Regions from separate parts of the Bacillus halotolerans genome, predicted to be linked through region 2. Evidence: riboswitches for the same ligand, from Rfam matches in the RefSeq annotation. Region 2 holds a riboswitch; the other holds the start of a gene.
What was found. A riboswitch is a leader RNA that binds a small molecule or an ion and turns the genes downstream of it on or off. The one in region 2 is predicted to bind S-adenosylmethionine.
Positions count from the first base shown of each region.

Region 1: another riboswitch for S-adenosylmethionine. It lies ahead of mtnK (S-methyl-5-thioribose kinase); the one in region 2 lies ahead of metK (methionine adenosyltransferase).

Region 1 is NZ_CP029364.1:558,237-569,128, reverse strand. It holds gene htpX (protease HtpX) at 1-806, shown strand, start outside; gene ktrD (Ktr system potassium transporter KtrD) at 981-2,330, shown strand; gene DIC78_RS02670 (hypothetical protein) at 2,486-2,641, shown strand; gene DIC78_RS02665 (hypothetical protein) at 2,644-2,814, shown strand; gene DIC78_RS02660 (acyltransferase family protein) at 2,856-3,878, opposite strand; gene DIC78_RS02655 (PAS domain-containing sensor histidine kinase) at 4,132-6,348, shown strand; gene DIC78_RS02650 (methylated-DNA--[protein]-cysteine S-methyltransferase) at 6,345-6,842, shown strand; gene DIC78_RS02645 (hypothetical protein) at 6,932-7,057, shown strand; gene mtnA (S-methyl-5-thioribose-1-phosphate isomerase) at 7,093-8,154, opposite strand; gene mtnK (S-methyl-5-thioribose kinase) at 8,162-9,355, opposite strand; SAM riboswitch class I at 9,460-9,614, opposite strand; gene DIC78_RS02630 (carbon-nitrogen family hydrolase) at 9,698-10,477, opposite strand; gene DIC78_RS02625 (pyridoxal phosphate-dependent aminotransferase) at 10,571-10,892, shown strand, end outside.
Region 2 is NZ_CP029364.1:3,160,933-3,171,824, reverse strand. It holds gene tbcS (tetraprenyl-beta-curcumene synthase) at 1-153, opposite strand, end outside; gene DIC78_RS16315 (alpha/beta hydrolase) at 172-951, opposite strand; gene DIC78_RS16310 (gamma carbonic anhydrase) at 1,002-1,511, shown strand; gene alaP (alanine permease AlaP) at 1,773-3,164, opposite strand; gene asnB (asparagine synthase (glutamine-hydrolyzing)) at 3,301-5,199, opposite strand; gene metK (methionine adenosyltransferase) at 5,349-6,551, opposite strand; SAM riboswitch class I at 6,720-6,859, opposite strand; gene pckA (phosphoenolpyruvate carboxykinase (ATP)) at 7,057-8,640, shown strand; gene DIC78_RS16285 (DUF2584 domain-containing protein) at 8,680-8,922, opposite strand; gene DIC78_RS16280 (alpha/beta hydrolase family protein) at 8,974-9,747, opposite strand; gene DIC78_RS16275 (ABC transporter substrate-binding protein) at 9,897-10,892, shown strand, end outside.

The DNA.
Region 1 (10,892 bases), 1.6 Mb from region 2:
GAGTTGGGACGTACTTTACAGCTGATGGCGGTATAGATCTTATTGCGCTTCTTGTATTCAGTTTAGTCGTCGGTTTTGTCGGTTCCTTTACGTCTCTTGCGATGTCCAGATGGATGGCAAAGACAATGATGGGCGTCAGAGTGCTGAATCCGGAGAAACATACACTTAGCCATGAAGAGCAGCAATTGGTTGACCGTGTTTATAGATTAAGCCGCTCTGCCGGCTTAACGAAGATGCCGGAGGTCGGAATTTACCGCTCATCCGAAGTGAATGCGTTTGCGACTGGCCCTTCAAAACGCCGCTCTCTTGTCGCTGTGTCGTCAGGCCTGCTTGATCAAATGGATGATGCTGCGGTTGAAGGCGTGCTTGCCCATGAGGTCGCTCATATTGCAAATGGTGATATGGTGACAATGACGCTTTTACAAGGTATTGTGAATACCTTTGTCGTCTTTTTATCACGTATTGCTGCATGGATCGCGAGCCGCTTTGTTAAGGAAGATCTTGCTCCGATTGTTCATTTTATCGCAATGATTGTGTTTCAGATTGTCTTTTCAATTCTCGGAAGCCTCGTTGTTTTTGCGTATTCACGCCACCGTGAATTCCATGCTGACCGGGGAGGAGCGGATCTTGCCGGCAAGGATAAGATGATTCATGCTCTTCGAACGCTTAAGAGCTATTCTTCCCGCATCATAGAAGAAGATCAGACAGCTGTCCAAACACTAAAGATTAATGGCAAGAAGCGGTCATCGCTTTTCTCTACTCACCCTGATTTAGATGAAAGAATCAGACGATTAGAAGCTAAATAAAATAAAAACATCCTTCCTCTGAGAACCCTCAGAGGTTTTTTTTTCTGTTTCACTTTGACTAAAATAATAAAAAAATATGCAAGTTAAGAAAATGTTTCGCAAAAGCCTTTAAAAATGGATCTAATATCTTTAGAATAATTACCGTACTTTAAAAGAGAGGCAGAAGGATTTCACATGAGATTAAAGCTTGGAAAATTGATACAGGCATTATCTCCGGCCCAGCTGATTGCATTATATTACTTTCTCGCAGTAACTGTGGCCCTGATATTGCTGAGCCTGCCGTCTGCCCATAAGCAGGGAGCGGATTGGACTTTTATTGACGCGCTTTTTACGGCTGTCAGTTCAGTCAGCGTCACGGGGCTGACGGTTGTGGATACAGCTGATACATTCAGCACTACAGGCATTTTTATTTTGGCATTCGTTCTGCAATTTGGCGGAATCGGGATTATGACGCTCGGAACGTTTATTTGGCTGATCATGGGAAAAAGAATCGGCCTTAAAGAACGGAAATTGATTATGGTAGACCAAAACCAATCCCAGTTTTCGGGTATTGTCAATTTAATGAAGCAGGTTCTTTTTCTTATATTGTGGATTGAATTTTTTGGAGGAATCATACTTGGCACTTATTTTTTAACCTACTATGATTCCTTTCAGGAAGCTTATTTACACGGGTTTTTTGCAAGTGTCAGCGCTACCACAAATGGCGGGTTTGATATAACAGGAAATTCCATGGTTCCATTCCGCCATGATTATTTTGTGCAGTTTATTACGATGCTTTTGATCATATTCGGAGCGATCGGCTTTCCGGTGCTTGTCGAAGTAAAGGACTTCTTGTTTTCAAAGCATCGGAGATATCCGTTTACGCTTTTTACAAAAATCACGACCATTATGTTTGGCTCACTCGTAGTGTTTGGCGCCATCGGCATCTATGCGCTGGAAGCAAGCCACTCGTTTGCAGGAAAGGCATGGCATGATATTTTGTTTCTATCCTTGTTTCAATCAACAGCTACCCGAAGCGGTGGGCTTGCAACAATTGATATCAGCCAGCTGTCGGATCCCACGTTGTTTTTTATGTGCGCGCTGATGTTTATCGGTGCGTCACCAAGCTCAGTCGGGGGAGGCATAAGGACAACAACTTTTGCCTTGAATCTGCTTGCGCTGTTTCATTTTGCACGCGGCAATAAAGCGGTAAAAGTATTCAAACGGGAGCTGCACCCAGCAGATCTGATGAAGTCTCTTGTTGTCACAATGATGGCGATTTTGCTCGTTTTTGGAGCGACACTGATCCTTACAGTGACAGAAAAGCATTCTCTGCTGGAGCTTTTGTTTGAGGTATGTTCGGCCTTTGGAACGACTGGTCTGTCCCTTGGCATTACCGCTGATTTGAGCAACGTAGGAAAATGTGTCATTATGATCGTAATGTTTATCGGGCGGATCGGAATATTGACCTTCCTTTATCTGATCGGAAGAAAAGAAATTGAAGCAAATTACCATTATCCGAAGGAAAGAGTGATTATCGGATAATTAAACACCGCATCTGCGGTGTTTTTTTATTGCCAAAAAAAAGATGTGTGACCTGGCACCAGTTGGAGAACCTAACATAAACAGCTGCAGTTAATCAGCTGGCCTGCATTTTCAAGCGAAATAAAAATTAGAAAATACTGGCGAGGAGGATTTCTATGAAACGTAAGGCTGAGGTCGATGAAGCCATAAAAAATAACAATACACCGACTGAGAGTATGGACAGAAATGCATATAAGACTCAATATCACGACGACCCGAATTTCCGAGGGGCCAATCGCAATTCCAAACAAGGTCAGCAAGGAGGCGCGTGATCATGAAAAAGAACCAGCACAGCAAAGACATGCAGAATCATAAAAAGCCGATGAATAAGAAGGTGCTTGAGGAAGAATTCTCAAGTGAGCTTGGGGATTACAACGCCGGGAAAATCATTGAAACCCTTGAAGTAACAAAGCCGAAAAAGAAAAAAGAGAAAAAACAAAAATAAAAAACACCTCTTAGGCGGCATGCCGCTTAAGAGGTGTTATGCTATTTTAAATAGGCATTTTTGCTGCTTCCTCTGACTAGCTGCAGCAAGCCTGTCATTCTCAGTTCAATGAACGGCTGAGCAACCGTTTTGACGAAATTGCTTGAGAGAATGGAGGTAAGAGCTGCAGTTAAGAGCAGCAGGATGACTAAGTTTTGATAGTCAGTGAGTCCATCCTCAAGCCCGACCTGCCTGAGTGTTTTAATGATAAATCCGTGGAGCAGGTATACGTAAAATGTCCTTGTTCCCCACTTAGTAAAGAAATAGCGTTTTTGCGGAACAAGCGCTAAAAAGCTAAAGGTTGCCGCAAAGGCAAGTACATACCAGCCGATTCGGGAGAGGCCGCTTGCCAAGGTGACATCGCCAAATGATGAGTACGGCTTAGAGCCGAACAGCCATGAATAGTCAAAATCGATGCCCCAGCAGATGACAAATACGGCGGCGAGCACACCGAGCGCAATCTGTTTGCCTCGTTTTGATCTCAGTAAATCAAAGTGATGTTTATTAGAGTAAAATCCGACAAGGAACATCGGTAAGAATACAAATGTCCGGGACAGGCTCAGTGTGCTGCTGACAAAGTCGAGATAGCCGATCAGCACGGCGATGCCGCAGCTGACAAACAGCGCCCAATGCTTAGAAAGCTTTGAAAAAGGATAGAGCAGGATATTCCAGAAAAATAAGCTTACCAGAAACCATAACGACCATTGCGGATCAATCGGATTCACATTTGTCATGCTTTCGTCTTGAATGATGTAATAAAAGACGGAATAGATGCTTTGGAAAATCAAATATGGAATAATCAGCTTGACCGCCAGCTTTTTCACATATCCGGCGCGTTTAAAACCTTTGGCGAAATAACCGGATACAAGAATAAAGGCAGGCATGTGGAACGTGTAAATGAACTTGTAGAGGTAGAGCATAAAATTGTTATCATGAATAAAAGATCGAAGAATATGACCGAATACAACAAGGAATATCAATAAGAATTTTGCATTGTCAAAATAACTGTCTCGCGATTTACTCATAGCATCACCTTCTCTTTAAATCAGTCACTAAAAGATTATTCCCTGTTGGTATTTATTTTAAAATAAAAGATCAAAAAGGATTTGAAAAAACGTCTGATTGTTAGGACGATGTAAAGTGACGGTAAGGATCGTTGAAAATGTCTTCTTTATGTAATCACGCTGAAATTTTCTGAAATGTATAGGGCGAATGAAGGAAGTTCATGCAATATGTAGAAATATTGAGGGATAGGTTTTGAAGAAGGAGTGTTTACGCATGGAAACTCTCGATGTCGAGACAAATTCAGATCTGAAAGAGGAACTGAAGCGCCTCAAACAAGAAAATGATCGGCTGAAAAAGGAATTACATCAGCATCAAGTGATTGTGAACAATACGCTCGATGCTATTTTTATATGTGATAATGAAATGAAAATCGTGCAGGCAAATGAAGCAACAGCGAGGATGCTTCAAGTAGATGCGGAAGGTTTGAAAAAGCGTTCCGTTTTTGATTTTTTGTTTTCTATTCCAAAGGATGAGCTGGACCTTTCCGTAAAGAAGTTTTTTAAGAAAGGTTTTCTGTGGAAGGAGGTTCCGATCAGGCTGGACAGCGGAGCGACAAAATATATTGAGTTTCTTGCCAAAAGAGGGATTGGCGAGGATTTCTTTTTTGTCGTTATGAGAGACATTTCTTCAAAGAAAATTTTGGAGCGGGAATTTTCCATGAATGAACAGCTTTTTAAGGACTTGTTTGACAGAGCTGTCGACGGAATCGTTTTATTTGATAAAGACGGCGGCTTTATTGATGCCAATCTGTCCTTTTGCAAAAGCTTTGAAATCGACCAGAATGAGCTGTCACATTTGTCGCTGTATCAATTCATAGACAGCGGATCGCGAAAAGATTTCGATAACATTTGGCACACGCTTTATCGAAAGGGAAAAGCAAAAGGCGAGCTGCCTGTCAGGCTTCGTTCAGGAGATCAGAAGCTGTTTGAATTTACGATTACGTCTAACATCATCAGCGGTTTTTATATGTCGATTATGCGGGATATCACAGAGAAGAGATCCATGGAGCTCCAGCTATTTAAAAGTGAGGAGCGCTTCAGAGAAATTTTTGAAAACGCCATGGACGCCATTATCATCTGGTCGAATGACGGAAGAATCGTTAAGGCCAATCAGTCAGCCTGTAAAATTTTTGAGCTGCCGATGAATTTGCTGTTAAAAAGAAAGCTGTGTGATTTTCTCGTAGACTCTCAGCAGAAATACAGCTTGACGAAGAGAAAATATGCAAAATACGGTGAGATCAGAGAAGAGATGCTGTTTCAAATGGGCAACGGGCAGTTCAAAGAGCTTGAATTCACTTCAAAGCGGACAATACTTGAAAACCAGCACTTAACAATTTTAAGAAATGTCAGTGACCGAAAGCGGATGGAAAAGGAGCTTCGGGAAAGCGAGCTCAAATTCAGAAAAGTGTTCAACGGCTCAATGGACGGCAACGTATTATTCGACAATCAGTACCGAATCATCGACGCCAACCCGTTAGCGAGCAATATTTTGGGCCTGCCGCATGAAGAACTGAAAAAACACAGCCTGCTTGATATTATTTCTTCCTATGAAATAGAAAATCTGGCATCGCCCGCAAGGCAGATTAATTTCGATGAAATGGACAATGAGATTCCATTTTTGCTGAGCAGCAATGATAATCGAAAACTAGAATTTTCGTTTAAACGAAATATTATTCAAAATATGAACCTGGCTATCTTTAAAGATGTCACAGAGCGAAAAGAACTGGAAGAGCGTCTTCGCAAATCTGATACTCTCCATGTCGTTGGAGAACTCGCTGCCGGTATCGCTCACGAAATCAGAAATCCAATGACAGCTCTTAAAGGCTTCATTCAGCTCCTGAAAGGGAGTGTGGAGGGAGACTATTCTCTTTACTTCAACGTCATCACCTCAGAATTAAAGCGCATCGAATCCATCATCACAGAGTTTTTAATTTTAGCCAAGCCCCAGGCTATCATGTATGAGGAAAAACATGTGACACAAATTATGAAAGACACATTAGACCTTCTTAACGCGCAAGCCAATCTCAGCAACGTACAAATGCATCTGGATTTAGTCGGAGACATTCCGCCGATATACTGTGAACCGAATCAGCTGAAACAGGTTTTTATCAATATATTAAAGAACGCCATCGAAGTCATGCCTGACGGCGGCAATATTTATGTGACGATCAAAAAAGCTGATCAAGATCATATTCTTATATCTTTGAAAGACGAAGGAGTAGGAATCACAGAGGATAAATTAAAGCGTCTAGGAGAACCATTTTATACAACAAAGGAGCGGGGAACTGGACTCGGGCTTATGGTAAGCTATAAAATTATTGAAGAACATCAAGGCAAAATAATGGTGGAAAGTGAAGAAGGAAAGGGGACTGTTTTCCATCTTACACTTCCCGTCAGGCAGAATTTTGAAGAAAGAAGGTTAGACGAATGAATTACTATATGACAGCGGAAACGCCGCTCGGGGAGCTCGCGATTGTTGAGGAAGAAGGCAGCATCACCCGTCTCTTCCTCAGTAAGGAAGATTTGATGCAGTGGAAAGAATCTGTTGAGAATACGGAGCAGTTGGAGACGGCTTTTTTGGCAGAAGCGAAAAAGCAGCTTCACGAATATTTTGCGGGAGAAAGAAAGATATTCTCACTGCCATTGAGCCAAAAGGGCACGCCTTTTCAGCAAAAAGTATGGGAGGCGCTTGCCATGATTCCGTATGGCGAATCACGAAGCTATGCTGACATTGCCGTAGCGGTCGGAAGTCCGAAAGCAGTACGCGCTGTCGGACAGGCAAATAAACGAAATGACCTGCCGATATTTGTCCCGTGCCACAGAGTGATCGGCAAAAACAGCACGTTAACAGGGTATGCCGGAAGTAAAACTGACATCAAAGCTTATTTGCTTAGCATCGAGCAAATCTCCTATAAAGAAAAATAAAACATATGGCACGTTCCCTTTTTTCGCCGCCGACATATGATTTTACTAAGTTAAAAAAGTTGGTCTGATGAAAGAGGAGGACAAAGCAATTGAAGCCGAGCCGCTCTGAGAAAATTGCCGTTTTTGCCGAGCTGCTTGTAAAACTGCATATCTTATCCAGCGCTCAAAAAGATGAAATAATCGATATGAATATGAGCAAACAAAAAAACCGCTGACTCGGCCCAATATGAGCAAAGTCTTCAGCGGTTTTTTAATGAACCTTTTCGCCTGTAAACAGCTGTTCAATTTCTTCTTCATAGGAACCGGTCATAATCCCTTTTTCAGTGATGATCCCAGAAATAAGATGGTGTGGTGTAATATCAAAAGCAGGATTAAAGACAGGCACTTCAGCCGGAGCGGTTCGGACGCCGGAAATGTTCCTGACTTCTTCGGGGTCCCGTTCCTCAATCGGGATATCAGCCCCGCTTTTTACTTTTGTGTCAAAAGTAGATAAAGGTGCTGCTACAAAAAACGGAATATCGAAGGCGTTTGCTAAAATAGCAAGTCCGTAAGTGCCAATTTTATTCGCGGTATCTCCGTTCTTTGCAATTCGGTCCGCGCCAACGATGACGGCAGAAATTTGTTTTTCTTTCATCGTATGGGCTGCCATGCTGTCCGTAATCAGAGTGACGTCAATACCGCCCTGCATCAGTTCCCAAGCAGTAAGCCGTGAACCTTGAAGAACCGGTCTGGTTTCACAAGCATAAATATGAAGCCCCAAATCCTTTTGTTTCGCCAAATAAAACGGGGCAAGCGCGGTTCCATAGCGGCTTGTCGCGATAGAACCGGCATTGCAGATTGTCATAATCTTGTCGCCTTTTTTGAAAAGCTGAAGCGCGTTTTGGCCGATCATACGGCACGTTTCTTCATCCTCGACTTGAATCTGAATCGCTTCATGGACAAGATTGGTTTTTGCTTCATTTACAGAAATGGCGTTTTGAATTGAATGGCTCAGTCTCTCGAGCGCCCATGATAAATTGATTGCTGTTGGCCTTGAACTGTTCAAATAATTTTTGATGTTATCCAATTCGCAGCGGAATTCCGCCACATTATCAGTTTCGATGTTTTTTGCCGCCAGCGCGAGCCCAAATGCTGCCGTAATGCCGATCGCCGGGGCTCCTCTAACTTTAAGTGAGACAATCGCGTCAAATACTTCTTCTTTCGTTGTCAGCTCCAAATATTCCGTAACATCAGGAAGCTTTTGCTGATTTAAAATCTTAATGGCTGTTTCTTTCCATTCAACAGAACGCGGAACAGCAAATGAATTGGTCATGGGTGAATCATTCCTTTACAAGTAACTTAAAACATTCAATAACATCCGTTATGGTTTTTAATTGTGAACGTTTTTCGATGAAGGCAGTACCGGTTTCCAGCGCCAGCCGTTTTCTTTCGATTCGCTTATCAAACGGTACGATTGTATCCAGATCTGCCACATGGGCAAGACCAACGGTGCGGCGTATCAGTTCGCAGCCGGCAAACCCAATTGTCTCTTCAAAAATATGGCTGAGTGTATCAGCGAGATAACCGTCGATTTTGGCATACACATCGAGACTGTTTTTCTCCCAGGCTTCACTGAATGTTGTTTGAAACGTGTCCCACACTTGTTTTACATGTTCATATAATGGCTCTCGATCAGCACCGTCACGGCTGAGTGCATTTAACAATAAGTTGGCGATAAATTGACCAACATCAAAACCGATTGGTCCGTAAAAAGCGAATTCAGGATCAATCACCTTTGTCTCAAGCTCGCTGGCAAAAATGCTTCCTGTATGCAGATCGCCATGAATCAGCGTTTCGGCAGATGTTAAAAATGACTTTTTCAGCTTAGCCGCTTCAACTTTGACCTTGTCATTTTTCCAAAGCTTTTCAACATATGGACGAAGCTCTTCCTCAAATTCATTTGTATCATGATCAAAGAAAGGATCTGTAAATACGAGTCTTTCGGTAATATCGCAGAGCTCAGGATTTGTAAATTGTTTAACAAGCTGTTTTTTTACCTTAGGCTCAAGTGCGTAATCAGAAGAGTAAAAAAGCGTTTTTCCTAAAAATTCGCCAATGTCTCGTGACAGATTTGGATAATTTTCACCTTCAAGAAGTCCTTTTCTAGCGATCTTTAGATGTGAAAGATCCTCCATGACCGTAACCGCCAATTCAGTATCTGAATAGTAAACTCTCGGTACGAGGTGAGGGACGTGTTCACCCTGACGGATCAGTGCGCTGCTTTCGATTCTTGCCCGATCGATTGTCAGCGGCCAGCTTTCCCCGACAACTTTTGCATAAGGAACCGCCTGTTTAATGATCAAAGCCCTGTCATTTTCTTGGTCATAAATTTGAAAGACGTAGTTTAAATTTCCGTCGCCGATCTCCTGGCATGTCAGCGTGCTTTTGCTTTGAAATAAGCCGAGTTTCACCGCCAGTGCGACAGCGGAGCTTTCATTTAACGTTTCGTATAAAGGTGTTTTTGTGACTGCCATCGTCATTACCTCCAGTTATGTAATATCTTGTTATGTGTGCCGCGAATGGCCGTAAAAAAGCCTCCTTCTCAGAGAGAAGGAGGCTTAACAATCATGTCCCGCCTCTCTTATCTCTCAGATCAAATCTGATGGAATTAGCACCGTGCCTTACGAGACCTCAGTCTCGGCGCCAAGAAGATGCGCCCCATTTCACAATGGAATTACGGTCGGTTGCTGTTGGGGTCAAAAGGCCAATCCCTCGCCCAACTCTCGATAAGAGAATATATTCACTTGTTAAACAATTCTAATTTATCAGTTGATGAACATAGTAACAGGTGTGTGATTGAATTGTCAATATATTTTTTAATATAAATCTTTTCTGATATCATCGAAAACAGGAATTTTTCCCCGCACCTCAACGCTTTCTTGAAGGTCAATTTCCGCTCTGACAATGCCTTCTTCACGGCCGCCCTCGGCCAATATGCGTCCCCAAGGGTCAATAATCATGCTGTGCCCGGCGAATTCATTATCGGGATTAGATCCTGTGCAATTGCAGGCAGCGACAAAGCATTGATTCTCAATAGCCCTCGCAATAAGCAGGCTTTTCCAATGATCAAGACGGGGCAGAGGCCATTCCGCAGAAATGAACAGCACGTTAGCGCCTTTAGTCGTATGTTTTCTGATCCATTCCGGAAAACGGATATCATAACAGATCAGTCCTGAGCTTTTGACGCCTTCAAGCTCGAAGTATCCGTCCTCGGAACCGGCTGATAAATACTCATGCTCATCCATCAGCTGAAAAAGATGGGCTTTGCTGTACTCTTTAATGATTCGTCCTTCCTTATCTGCGATGAACATTGTATTATAAACATCAGAACCCTTTCTGACAGCAACAGATCCTGCGACAATATGAACCCCGTGTTTTTTTGCGGTTTTTTGCAGCCAGCTTTGAGCAGTGAGCCCGTCTTCATCAGCAAGCTGATCAAGTTTGGCAAGGTCGTAACCAGTCGTCCATAATTCAGGGAGAACAAGAACGTCAGCATATTTACTCTCTTTTTCAATTAAAGATTCAGCCTTTTTTATATTTTCTGAAGGTTTTCCGTATGAAATATCAAATTGAAGACAAGATATGGTCCATTTCATTTTTTAACACCCCATATTTTTCTTTACTTTTTTCATTTAACCATATATGATACTGGACTATCATTTCAAGATTTTTTTAGAAGGTGAAAACAGATGAAATTTGAACATTCTCAAGTGCTGCAGGAACTGCCTAAACAATTCTTTGCTTCTCTTGTGCAGAAAGTGAACCTAAAGCTGAAGGAAGGACATGATGTCATCAATTTGGGGCAGGGGAATCCGGATCAGCCGACGCCCGAGCATATTGTTGAGGAAATGAAGCGAGCCGTTGCTCAGCCTGAAAATCATAAATACTCCTCATTTCGAGGTTCGCACAGTCTTAAATCAGCAGCGGCTGCATTTTATAAAAGAGAATACGGCGTTGAGCTTGATCCGGAAACTGAAGTAGCCGTATTATTCGGCGGGAAAGCCGGTCTTG
Region 2 (10,892 bases):
ATCTCGAATACTTGCGGTTGCCTGTGCTTTTAATTCACTGTTTTTAATTGCTTCTGATTTTTGCTTCCATATGTTCAGCTCTTGATGAACGAGCGGAAAAATATCACGATATACTTTTGCCATCAGTCCAAAAGGATGTTCCGGTACTGTCAACACATGCACCCCCCTAGTTCAAATATATTGATCAGTAAATGCTCTTGCGGCTTTAAAAACGTCTTCTCTTTCCGGTTCATTAAATATTTCATGATAAAGCCCTTCCCATTCCCTATATGACTTATTGTGGGAAGCAACCCCTGAAAACCACTTGATGACCTTCGTTTTATCGACCAGCTTGTCATCTCCGGCCTGCATGACCAAAAGCGGCACCCTCAGAAAAGCCTCTGTCGGCACCATGGCAGACTCAAGAGTTTTTAACAGCTCTCTGTACCATCTGACAGAAACCTTCGTCACAAAGAGGGGATCGTTCTGGCCTGCTTCGATGACATCTTCATTGCGTGTCGCCATATCAATCGATAATCCTGAATCAACTTTAAGCGACGGAGCAATGACATTCAGCCCCTTTGATGCAAGGTCAAGCACTTTATTGACTTTAATTTGCAGCCCGAGACACGGTGATGATAAAATAATTCCCGTAATGCGGGGGTTTCTCTGCTGTTTAAACCATTCAATCGCAATCAGGCCGCCCATGCTGTGGCCGAGAAGAAAAACAGGCAGTTCAAAGGTTCGCGCTTTATCTATCCAAGTATCTACTTCATCAATGTATTCTTGAAATGAGTGAATATGCCCCCTGGCCCGGGTGGTTGTCCCTTGTCCCGGCAGATCACCCATTACAACGTGATAACCCGAAGATCTCCACATTTCACTCAGCCATTTATACCGTCCATGATGTTCACTTGCCCCGTGGATCATAACAATCACTGCCACAGGTCTGTCTGCTTTCCAGGTCCACATGCGGTTCACCTCATACAAAAATTAAATAGAGAAAGAAGGATGAAAGATATATGATTTACCCTTATAAGGAATACACGCCAGAAATCCACCCAACGGCTTTTGTAGCCGATAATGCAACAATTACCGGTGATGTGGTCATCGGGGAACAATCCAGCATTTGGTTCTCAGTTGTCATAAGAGGAGATGTAGCCCCGACCAGAATCGGTAACAGAGTCAATATCCAGGATTTAAGCTGCCTCCATCAAAGCCCGAACCGAACGCTTCTCATTGAAGATGACGCCACGATAGGCCACCAGGTTACACTCCATAGCGCCGTGATCCGCAAGAACGCCTTAATCGGCATGGGTTCAATCATTTTAGACGGAGCCGAAATCGGTGAAGGCGCATTTATCGGTGCCGGCAGCCTTGTTCCTCCGGGAAAAATCATTCCGCCAGGCCATCTAGCCTTCGGCCGCCCGGCAAAAGTCATCCGTCCTTTGACGGATGAAGACCGAAAAGACATGCAGAGAATACGGTCTGAATATGTAACAAAGGGTCAATATTATAAATCACTTCAATAAATGTAAGACCATCTTCGTTTTACTTTACCATTTTTCAAAATATTATTTAAGCGATAACCTTCGCTGACCCGAACCAAATGCAGTTCGGGTTTTTAATTTTCCATAAAACGTTCACATGTAAAAATGAACATGTGACTTTTATCTTATCATAAAAAACAAGACGCCACTGTAAGCAGTCTCTGCAAAAAACATATTCCTATTCTCTGCTCTCTACGAGCAGCTTTACTTAAACAAAAAAGAGCCCTCCGGGAGCTCTTTTTGTCAGCTGATCTGTTGTTCAGTTGACACAGCTGCGTTTTTCTTATGAAAGCCTTTGCCATAATAAACGGCTATCAAAATCAGAAACCAAATCGGACCGACAATTACGGCGACTCTTGTTTCCGGGCTATAAGCCATCAGGATAATGACAAATGCTAAAAAGGCCAAAGATAAATATGACGTGAATGGGTAAAAAGGCATTTTATATTTTAATTGCTTTTGATCCTTTGGCTGCATGCCTTTACGATATTTGATCTGAGAAAGCAAGATGATCGCCCATGTCCAAATCGCCCCGAACGTCGCAATGCTTGTGACCCAAGTAAATACCTTCGCAGGCACGACATAGTTTAACAGCACACCGACTAATAATGCACCCGCAGAAGCCAGTACGGCCTTACCCGGAATGCCGCCTTTGGTCAGCTTACCGTATGCTTTTGGCGCCTCGCTCTGCTCCGCTAGGTTAAAGAGCATACGTCCGGTGCTGAATATGCCGCTGTTGCAAGAAGACAACGCTGCCGTCAGAACGACAAAGTTAATGATGCCTGCCGCATATGGAATCCCCACTTTTTCAAACGTGAGTACAAAAGGGCTTCCTTGCGATCCGATTTCCTGCCACGGATAAATGGACATGATAACAAATAAAGCACCGACGTAAAAAATCAAGATACGCCAAAATACCGTATCAATTGCTTTCGCTAATGATTTTTGCGGGTTTTTGACTTCGCCGGCAGTCACCCCTATCATCTCTATGCCTAAATACGCGAACATCACCATTTGAAGTGACAATAAAACCCCTTTTATTCCATGAGGAAAAAATCCGCCGTTGCTCCACAAGTTGCTGATGCCAGTCGCAATGCCTCCATTGCCGACTCCTGTAATGATCATTAATAAACCGACAGCAATCATAGAAAGGATCGCGACAATTTTAATCAATGCGAACCAAAACTCCAGCTCTCCATACGCCTTTACGGCGAGGAAATTAACACCAGTCATAATCACCAGCGCCGACAATGCCCAAATCCAATTGGGCACATCCGGAAACCAGTATCCCATATAAATTCCGACAGCGGTGATTTCCGCCATACAGGTTACAACCCATAAGAACCAGTAATTCCACCCGGTTAAGTAACCTGCGAGCGGACCTAAGTAGTCACGCGCATACCTGCTGAAGGAGCCCGCGACCGGCTTTTGAATCGCCATTTCCCCAAGCGCCCTCATTATAAAAAACATAACCAGGCCGCTGCAGGCATATGCCACCAAAATACCCGGCCCTGCTAATTGAATAGCTGATGCGGAGCCAAGGAAAAGTCCCACTCCTATGGCAGCCCCTAAAGACATCAAAGAAATATGCCTTTCTTCCAGACCGCGATGCAATTCTTGTTTTTGTTTTTGCATGTTCCCTTCTCCCCTAGAAAAAAATATCATTACATCATTTTTCTGAATATTTCACACGAATGTGCAGGGTAATCAATGATGATGGAGAAATACTGGTATAATAACAAGGCTTTCGACGAATCGAAAGCCTTATCTGTTAGACAAAGATGACTTCTTTAGGCTGATGGCTCAGCTCTTCAGGCATATACCGTTTTTCGATATTGATGCTGTGCCAGATCATAAAGATGAGCACTGTCCAAATTTTACGGCTGTTATCAGCCTTGTCGGCACAATGGTCTTCAAGAAGCTGAAGAACGTAATCCTTATGGATATAAGCGTCCGTTTGGCTTTCCTGAATAATGCTGCGCACCCATTCGTTCATTTCGTTTTTCAGCCAATGACGGATCGGTACAGGGAAACCGAGCTTTTTGCGGTTCAATACATGATCCGGCACAATGCCTTCAGCAGCTTTGCGAAGGAGATACTTTGTCGTACCGTTCTTTGTTTTCAATTCATCAGGAATTTTAGACGCAACGTCAAATACGACTTTATCAAGGAATGGCACACGCAATTCCAAAGAATTCGCCATCGTCATTTTATCCGCTTTTAGCAAAATGTCGCCTCGCATCCAAGTGTGGATATCGACATACTGCATTTTGTTAATATCGCTGTATGAGCTGCTTTCTGTAAAGTAAGGCTTCGTCACATCACGATACGAAAGGCTCGGATCATAGTGCTTCAGCAGCTGTTTCTTCACGGATTCTTCAAAGATCTTCGCGTTGCCGATATAACGCTCCGGAAGCGGAGTGCAGCCGCGCTCAAGCAGGCTCTTTCCTCTCATTCCCTCAGGCATAACGGCCGCTACGTGCAGAAGCATCTTTTTCAAGCCGGACGGAATGCGTTCAAACGGTTTAAGAGAAAGCGGTTCACGGTAGATGTTGTATCCGCCGAACAGCTCGTCCGCACCTTCGCCAGATAACGCAACCGTTACGTGTTTTTTTGCTTCTTTCGCCACGAAATACAACGGAATCGCAGCCGGGTCTGCAAGCGGATCATCAAAGTGCCATACGATTTTAGGAAGCTCGTTCATGTATTCTTCAGGTGAAATGACTTTGCTTATATTTTCAATGCCCAGTGCAGCGGCAGTTTCTTTCGCTACATCAACTTCACTGAAGCCCTGCTGTTCAAATCCGACAGAAAATGTTTTCAGGTTTGGATGAAATTCTTTCGCAACGGATACAATAAACGAAGAATCGATTCCGCCTGATAGGAATGAACCGACAGGCACATCACTTCTCATATGAACGTTTACAGAGTCATAGATAGCGTCTCTGACTTCTTTGACAAGTTTATCTTCTTCCGTCTGAACAGGCTGGAAGCGCGCCTTGAAATACGTTTTGAATGTGATATCACCGTCAGGACGGATTGTAAACTGAGAACCCGGCTCTACTTTTTTCACATCAATATCAAGCGTACTTGGCTCAGGAACGAATTGGAAAGACATATACTGCTGTAATGCTTCTTTATCTATTTCAATATCATTTTGGGCTGCCATTAAACTTTTTCTCTCTGAGGCAAAATAAACCTGATCATTGATCGTTGTGTAATACAACGGCTTAATGCCGAATGGATCTCTTGCTCCATAAAGAACATGATCGTTTTTATTCCAAATCAGAAAGGCAAACATGCCGCGCAGCTTGGAAGCCGCTTCTTCTTTATAGTGACGGTAAGTCGCAAGAAGAACCTCTGTGTCAGAATCTGTGTTGAAAGTATATCCCTTTGCTTCAAGCTCTTCTCTCAGTTCGATATAGTTATAGATTTCCCCGTTAAAAATAATCCAATATTTTTCATCTTCATATGATAAAGGCTGTCCGCCATTCTCCACATCAATAATGCTGAGCCGTCTGAATCCGAATCCAACGTGCTCATCATGGTAATATCCGTCACTGTCAGGACCGCGGTGAACGATCATTTGGTTCATTTGTTTGATTAGTTCTTCTTGATCAGCGGTTTGAGTTAACGGATGCTTGTTAAAAACCCCGACAAATCCACACATAGTATTGCCTCCATATTTAAAATTGTCATCATTGAACCCCTATTTATAGACGCTGTGAACAGTGTTTGGTTTCACAGTTATGTAAAAAAATAAACATGGATACATCGATAAAAAAGGGAAAGCCGCTTAACCAGTAAGCGGCTATAAAATTATTCTCCTAACGCTTCTTTACGCAGCTGTTCCGCTTTGTCTGTACGCTCCCACGGAAGGTCAACATCGTGGCGTCCAAAGTGGCCGTACGCGGCAGTCTGTTTGTAGATCGGCCGGCGTAAATCAAGCATTTTGATAATGCCGGCAGGTCGTAAATCAAAGTTATCGCGCACAACTTCAATCAGTTTTTCCTCCGAAGCTTTTCCGGAACCGAATGTGTTGATTGAGATAGACACAGGCTGTGCAACACCGATCGCGTAAGCAAGCTGCACTTCGCAAGAATCTGCAAGCTCAGCCGCAACGATGTTTTTCGCAACGTATCTTGCAGCATAAGCAGCTGAACGGTCTACTTTCGTCGCATCTTTACCAGAGAACGCGCCGCCGCCGTGACGTGCGTAGCCGCCGTACGTATCAACGATGATTTTACGTCCTGTAAGCCCCGCATCCCCTTGAGGTCCTCCAATGACGAAACGGCCTGTAGGGTTAATGAAGTATTTTGTTTCTTCATCAATTAATTCTTTAGGAACAACCGGATTGATGACATGTTCTTTAATGTTGCGCTGAATTTGCTCAAGCGTAATTTCAGGGTGGTGCTGGGTTGAAATAACAATCGCGTCAATGCGGACAGGTTTGTTATTTTCATCATACTCAACCGTTACCTGTGTTTTGCCGTCAGGGCGAAGGTAAGGAAGAACATCTTCTTTACGCACTTCACTCAAGCGGCGGGCTAATTTATGAGCAAGTGAAATTGGAAGAGGCATAAGCTCTTTCGTTTCGTTGCACGCATAACCGAACATTAAACCTTGGTCACCCGCTCCGATTGCTTCAATTTCTTCGTCGCTCATTGTGCCTTCACGGGCTTCAAGCGCTTGGTCTACACCCATCGCAATATCAGCAGACTGCTCGTCAATTGATGTTAAAACCGCACAAGTTTCCGCATCAAATCCGTATTTTGCACGTGTGTATCCGATTTCTTTAATCGTTTCACGAACCGTTTTTGGAATGTCAACATACGTAGAAGTTGTGATTTCTCCGCTGACAAGAACCAAACCAGTTGTCACAGACGTTTCACAAGCAACACGCGCGTTAGGGTCTTTCTTTAAAATTTCATCTAAAATGCTGTCAGAAATCTGATCACAGATTTTATCCGGATGCCCCTCCGTAACAGATTCTGATGTAAATAAACGACGATTTTTACTCATGATTTGCTTCCTCCTGCACAAGGCCTCCCGAAAGACCTTATATATATGATACGGAACTCGCTCCCTCTTATACAATGTTACGTTTATATTAGAGATGTTAATTGGCATATTTATGAAATAAAAAAACCTTTTCCGTTCGAGGAAAGGGTTTGGTCTTTGTGCCTTTCACTCTTATCGCTCAAGGAATCATTCAACCTTGCATCAGGTTAGCACCTTGGTTGTCTCACACAATTTAAACATAATGAATAATAGAGAAACCGGTTGCTGGGCTTCATAGGGCCTGTCCCTCCGCCAGCTCGGGATAAGAGTATCCGCTCAATGAAATATCTTATCGTAAAAGGGTTTGCAATGTCAATATGAATCAGGAGAAATAGACGCCTTTATTGCGGAAAACAATGGAAATGCACACACAAAAAACGATAAATAGTATAGACTATTTGAAAATATATGTTATACTAATTCACAATTAGCAAAACACAAATAAAATGATAAAGGAAGGTTTCTTATGAACTCAGTTGATTTAACCGCTGATTTGCAAGCCTTATTAACAAGTCCTAATGTGCAGCATAATTTATCTGCAGCTCAGCTTACAGAAAAAGTACTTTCCCGCAACGAAGGCATTTTGACATCCACGGGTGCCGTCCGGGCGACCACAGGCGCTTACACGGGACGTTCGCCGAAGGATAAATTTATTGTAGAAGAAGCAAGCACAAAGAGTAAGATTGATTGGGGTCCGGTGAATCAGCCTATTTCCGAGGAAGCATTTGACCGGCTATACACGAAAGTTGTCAGCTATCTGAAACAACGTGATGAGCTGTTTGTTTTCGAAGGATTTGCCGGTGCTGATGAAAAATACAGACTGCCGATCACGGTCGTTAATGAATTTGCATGGCACAATTTATTTGCCAGACAGCTGTTTATCCGTCCTGAAGACAATGATAAAAAAACAGTCGAACAGCCGTTTACCATTCTTTCCGCTCCGCATTTCAAAGCGGACCCAAAAACAGACGGCACACATTCAGAAACCTTTATTATTGTTTCTTTCGAAAAGCGCACGATTTTAATCGGCGGAACGGAGTATGCCGGAGAAATGAAAAAATCGATTTTCTCCATCATGAATTTCCTGCTGCCTGAGCGAGATATTTTATCCATGCATTGCTCCGCCAATGTCGGTGAAAAAGGCGATGTCGCGCTTTTCTTCGGCCTGTCGGGAACAGGAAAGACCACCCTTTCGGCGGATGCTGACCGGAAACTGATCGGTGATGATGAACACGGCTGGTCGGATACTGGTGTCTTCAATATCGAAGGCGGATGCTATGCCAAGTGCATTCATTTAAGCGAAGAAAAGGAACCGCAGATTTTTAAAGCGATTCGGTTTGGATCCGTTCTCGAAAATGTTGTTGTAGATGAAGATACGCGTGAAGCCAATTACGATGATTCCTTCTATACAGAAAACACACGTGCCGCTTACCCGATTCATATGATCGACAACATTGTCTCTCCGAGCATTGCGGGCCACCCGTCAGCGATTGTATTTCTGACGGCTGATGCATTCGGCGTTCTGCCGCCAATCAGCAAGCTGACGAAGGAGCAGGCTATGTACCACTTCTTAAGCGGTTATACGAGTAAACTAGCTGGAACCGAACGCGGCGTCACGTCTCCTGAGACGACATTCTCCACATGCTTCGGTTCACCGTTCCTTCCGCTCCCGGCCCATGTATATGCGGAAATGCTCGGCAAAAAGATCGACGAACACGGCGCAGACGTTTACTTGGTCAATACCGGCTGGACCGGCGGCGGCTACGGCACAGGCGAACGCATGAAGCTTTCATACACACGGGCGATGGTAAAAGCAGCGATTGAAGGCAAATTAGAAAATGTGCAAATGACCACTGACGATATTTTCGGCTTGCACATCCCGGTTCATGTTCCGGGTGTTCCCGATCATATCCTACAGCCGGAAAACACGTGGAATAACAAAGAGGAATACAGAGAAAAGGCTGTGTATCTGGCAAACGAATTCAAAGAAAACTTCAAAAAGTTCACAAATACAGATGCCATCGCGCAAGCAGGCGGGCCTCTCATTTAAAAAAGCAAAAGCCAAGAGCAATTAAGCTCTTGGCTTGTTTTAATTGACTGTATGCAAAGAAGTCAGCTTGTACGTAATGATTGTCCGCCCGTCTGTCCATTCAAGCTTCTGCACTTCGGCTGTGCCTGACTTTTCACCAAACTTTGTTTTGCTGACATCCATCGGAATCTCCATTGGATAAATGCGATACCCGTCTTTCTCTAATCTGAATATATTTTCATCTATGCGAACTTCTTTTCCTTTTGTCACAATCAATGTATTAAATTCAACAGGCATTCCCAAATTGAAATCCCCTTTCGTTCTCTTTTTTCTATATCATAACATATTTCACCGTCAGCGGTTTTTCATCCACTGCGTGAGCTGCCGCACAATACGCCGGTTTTCCTTCGGCGGAAAATAATGTGTGAAGGTACTGTAGTACCACGTCTCTACAGGCTTGTGCAGCTGTTTTAATTTCTCCTCAAATAAATACGAATGCTGAATGGAAACGTTTTGATCTTTTTCTCCGTGAATTAATAAAACGGGTGCCTCAATTTTGTTCACTTGGTCAAAAGGCGTTCGCCATTTGTATTCGTCAGGCACCTTTTTCGGCGTTCCCCCAATCACTCTTTTCATCATTCTTCGTAAATCCTGCCGCTCTTCATATGTAAGAATCATATCACTGACGCCTCCCCACGAAACGAATGAAGCCGCATGTCGTCCCATTTCAATCGCAGTAAGCATTCCCATTATGCCGCCTCTGGAGAAACCGAAAATATGAATTCTGTTCTTTTTCACTTGCGGATGCTGCTGGAGCAGGCGAAAAGCGGAAAAAGCATCCTCTCTGTCTTCTCCTGCAAAATCCTCGTTGCCCTCCCCTCCCTGGTTCCCTCTGTAAAAGGGGGCAAATACAACAAATCCTTGGGACGCAAACTGGATAATTCGGCCCGGTCTGACCATTCCAACACTTTTAATACCGCCGCGCAAATATAAAAATCCGTCATATTGCCCAGGTGCCGCCGGCTCCGCCAGCAGCCCTTTCACTTTTAAGCCATTTGAAAGGTAGCAGATGGTAAACAAACGCACATGCCGGCTCGGCGACGGAAATCTTCTTTTCTCAACAATCAATGCTCCCGCCTCCTTTTTTCTTTATTCTTTCCTGCCTTTAAAAATAAATCCTGTAACCCGGATTAGGCATTCACACATTTTTATACCCATCATACGATATGTAAAGCAAAAAAGGATATTAACTTGATGCTAAATAAGGAGGTTGTCATGTGAACAAATGGTTAAGGCTGGGCTGTTTCTGCGTTTGCAGTGTGTTTCTCACCATTGCCCTGAGCGCTTGCAAGCAGGAAGCTACACTCACGAAAGTAAAAGTAGCCGAAGTGACCCATTCCATTTTTTATGCACCTTTATATGTTGCAGAATCTAAAGGATTTTTCAAGGATGAAGGCCTTGATGTCGACGTCAATACGACCTGGGGCGGTGATAAAACGATGACTTTGCTTCTTTCAAACGGCTCGGACATTGCTCTTGTCGGATCAGAAACATCCATTTATGTCGAATCGCAAGGGGCTAAAGACCCTGTCATTAACTTCGCACAGCTGACTCAGACAGACGGAACGTTCCTTGTCGCAAGAGAAGATGCCGAAAATTTCAGCTGGGATCAGCTGAAAGGAAAGACTTTTCTCGGCCAGAGAAAAGGCGGTATGCCGCAAATGGTCGGCGAGTATGTGCTGAACCAACATCACATTGATCCGCATAAGGATATTGAACTCATCCAAAACATAGACTTCGCCAATATATCCAATGCCTTTGCTTCTGGAACCGGTGAGTATGTCCAGCTTTTTGAACCGACTGCTTCACTCTTTGAGAAAGAAGGCATCGGCCACATCGTTGCTTCGTTCGGAGAAGAATCAGGCCAGGTTCCTTATACAACTTTTATGGCAAAACAAAGCTATTTAAAGAAAAACGAGAATACAGCCGTCAAATTCACGAGAGCTATTTATAAAGCGCAGCAGTGGGTGGAAAACCACTCAGCGAAGGACATCACAGAAGCGATTAAAAATGAATTTGACGATACCGATCCAGATGTCATCGAAACGTCCATTGAACGCTACAAAAAACAAAATTCGTATTCTCCGGACCCGCTCCTCAACGAAAAAGAATGGGAACTGCTCCAAACGATTATGGATCAGTCGGGTGAACTGCCAAAGCATATACCATACAGTCAGCTTGTGAACAAACACATCGCCGAAAAAGTCACCTCG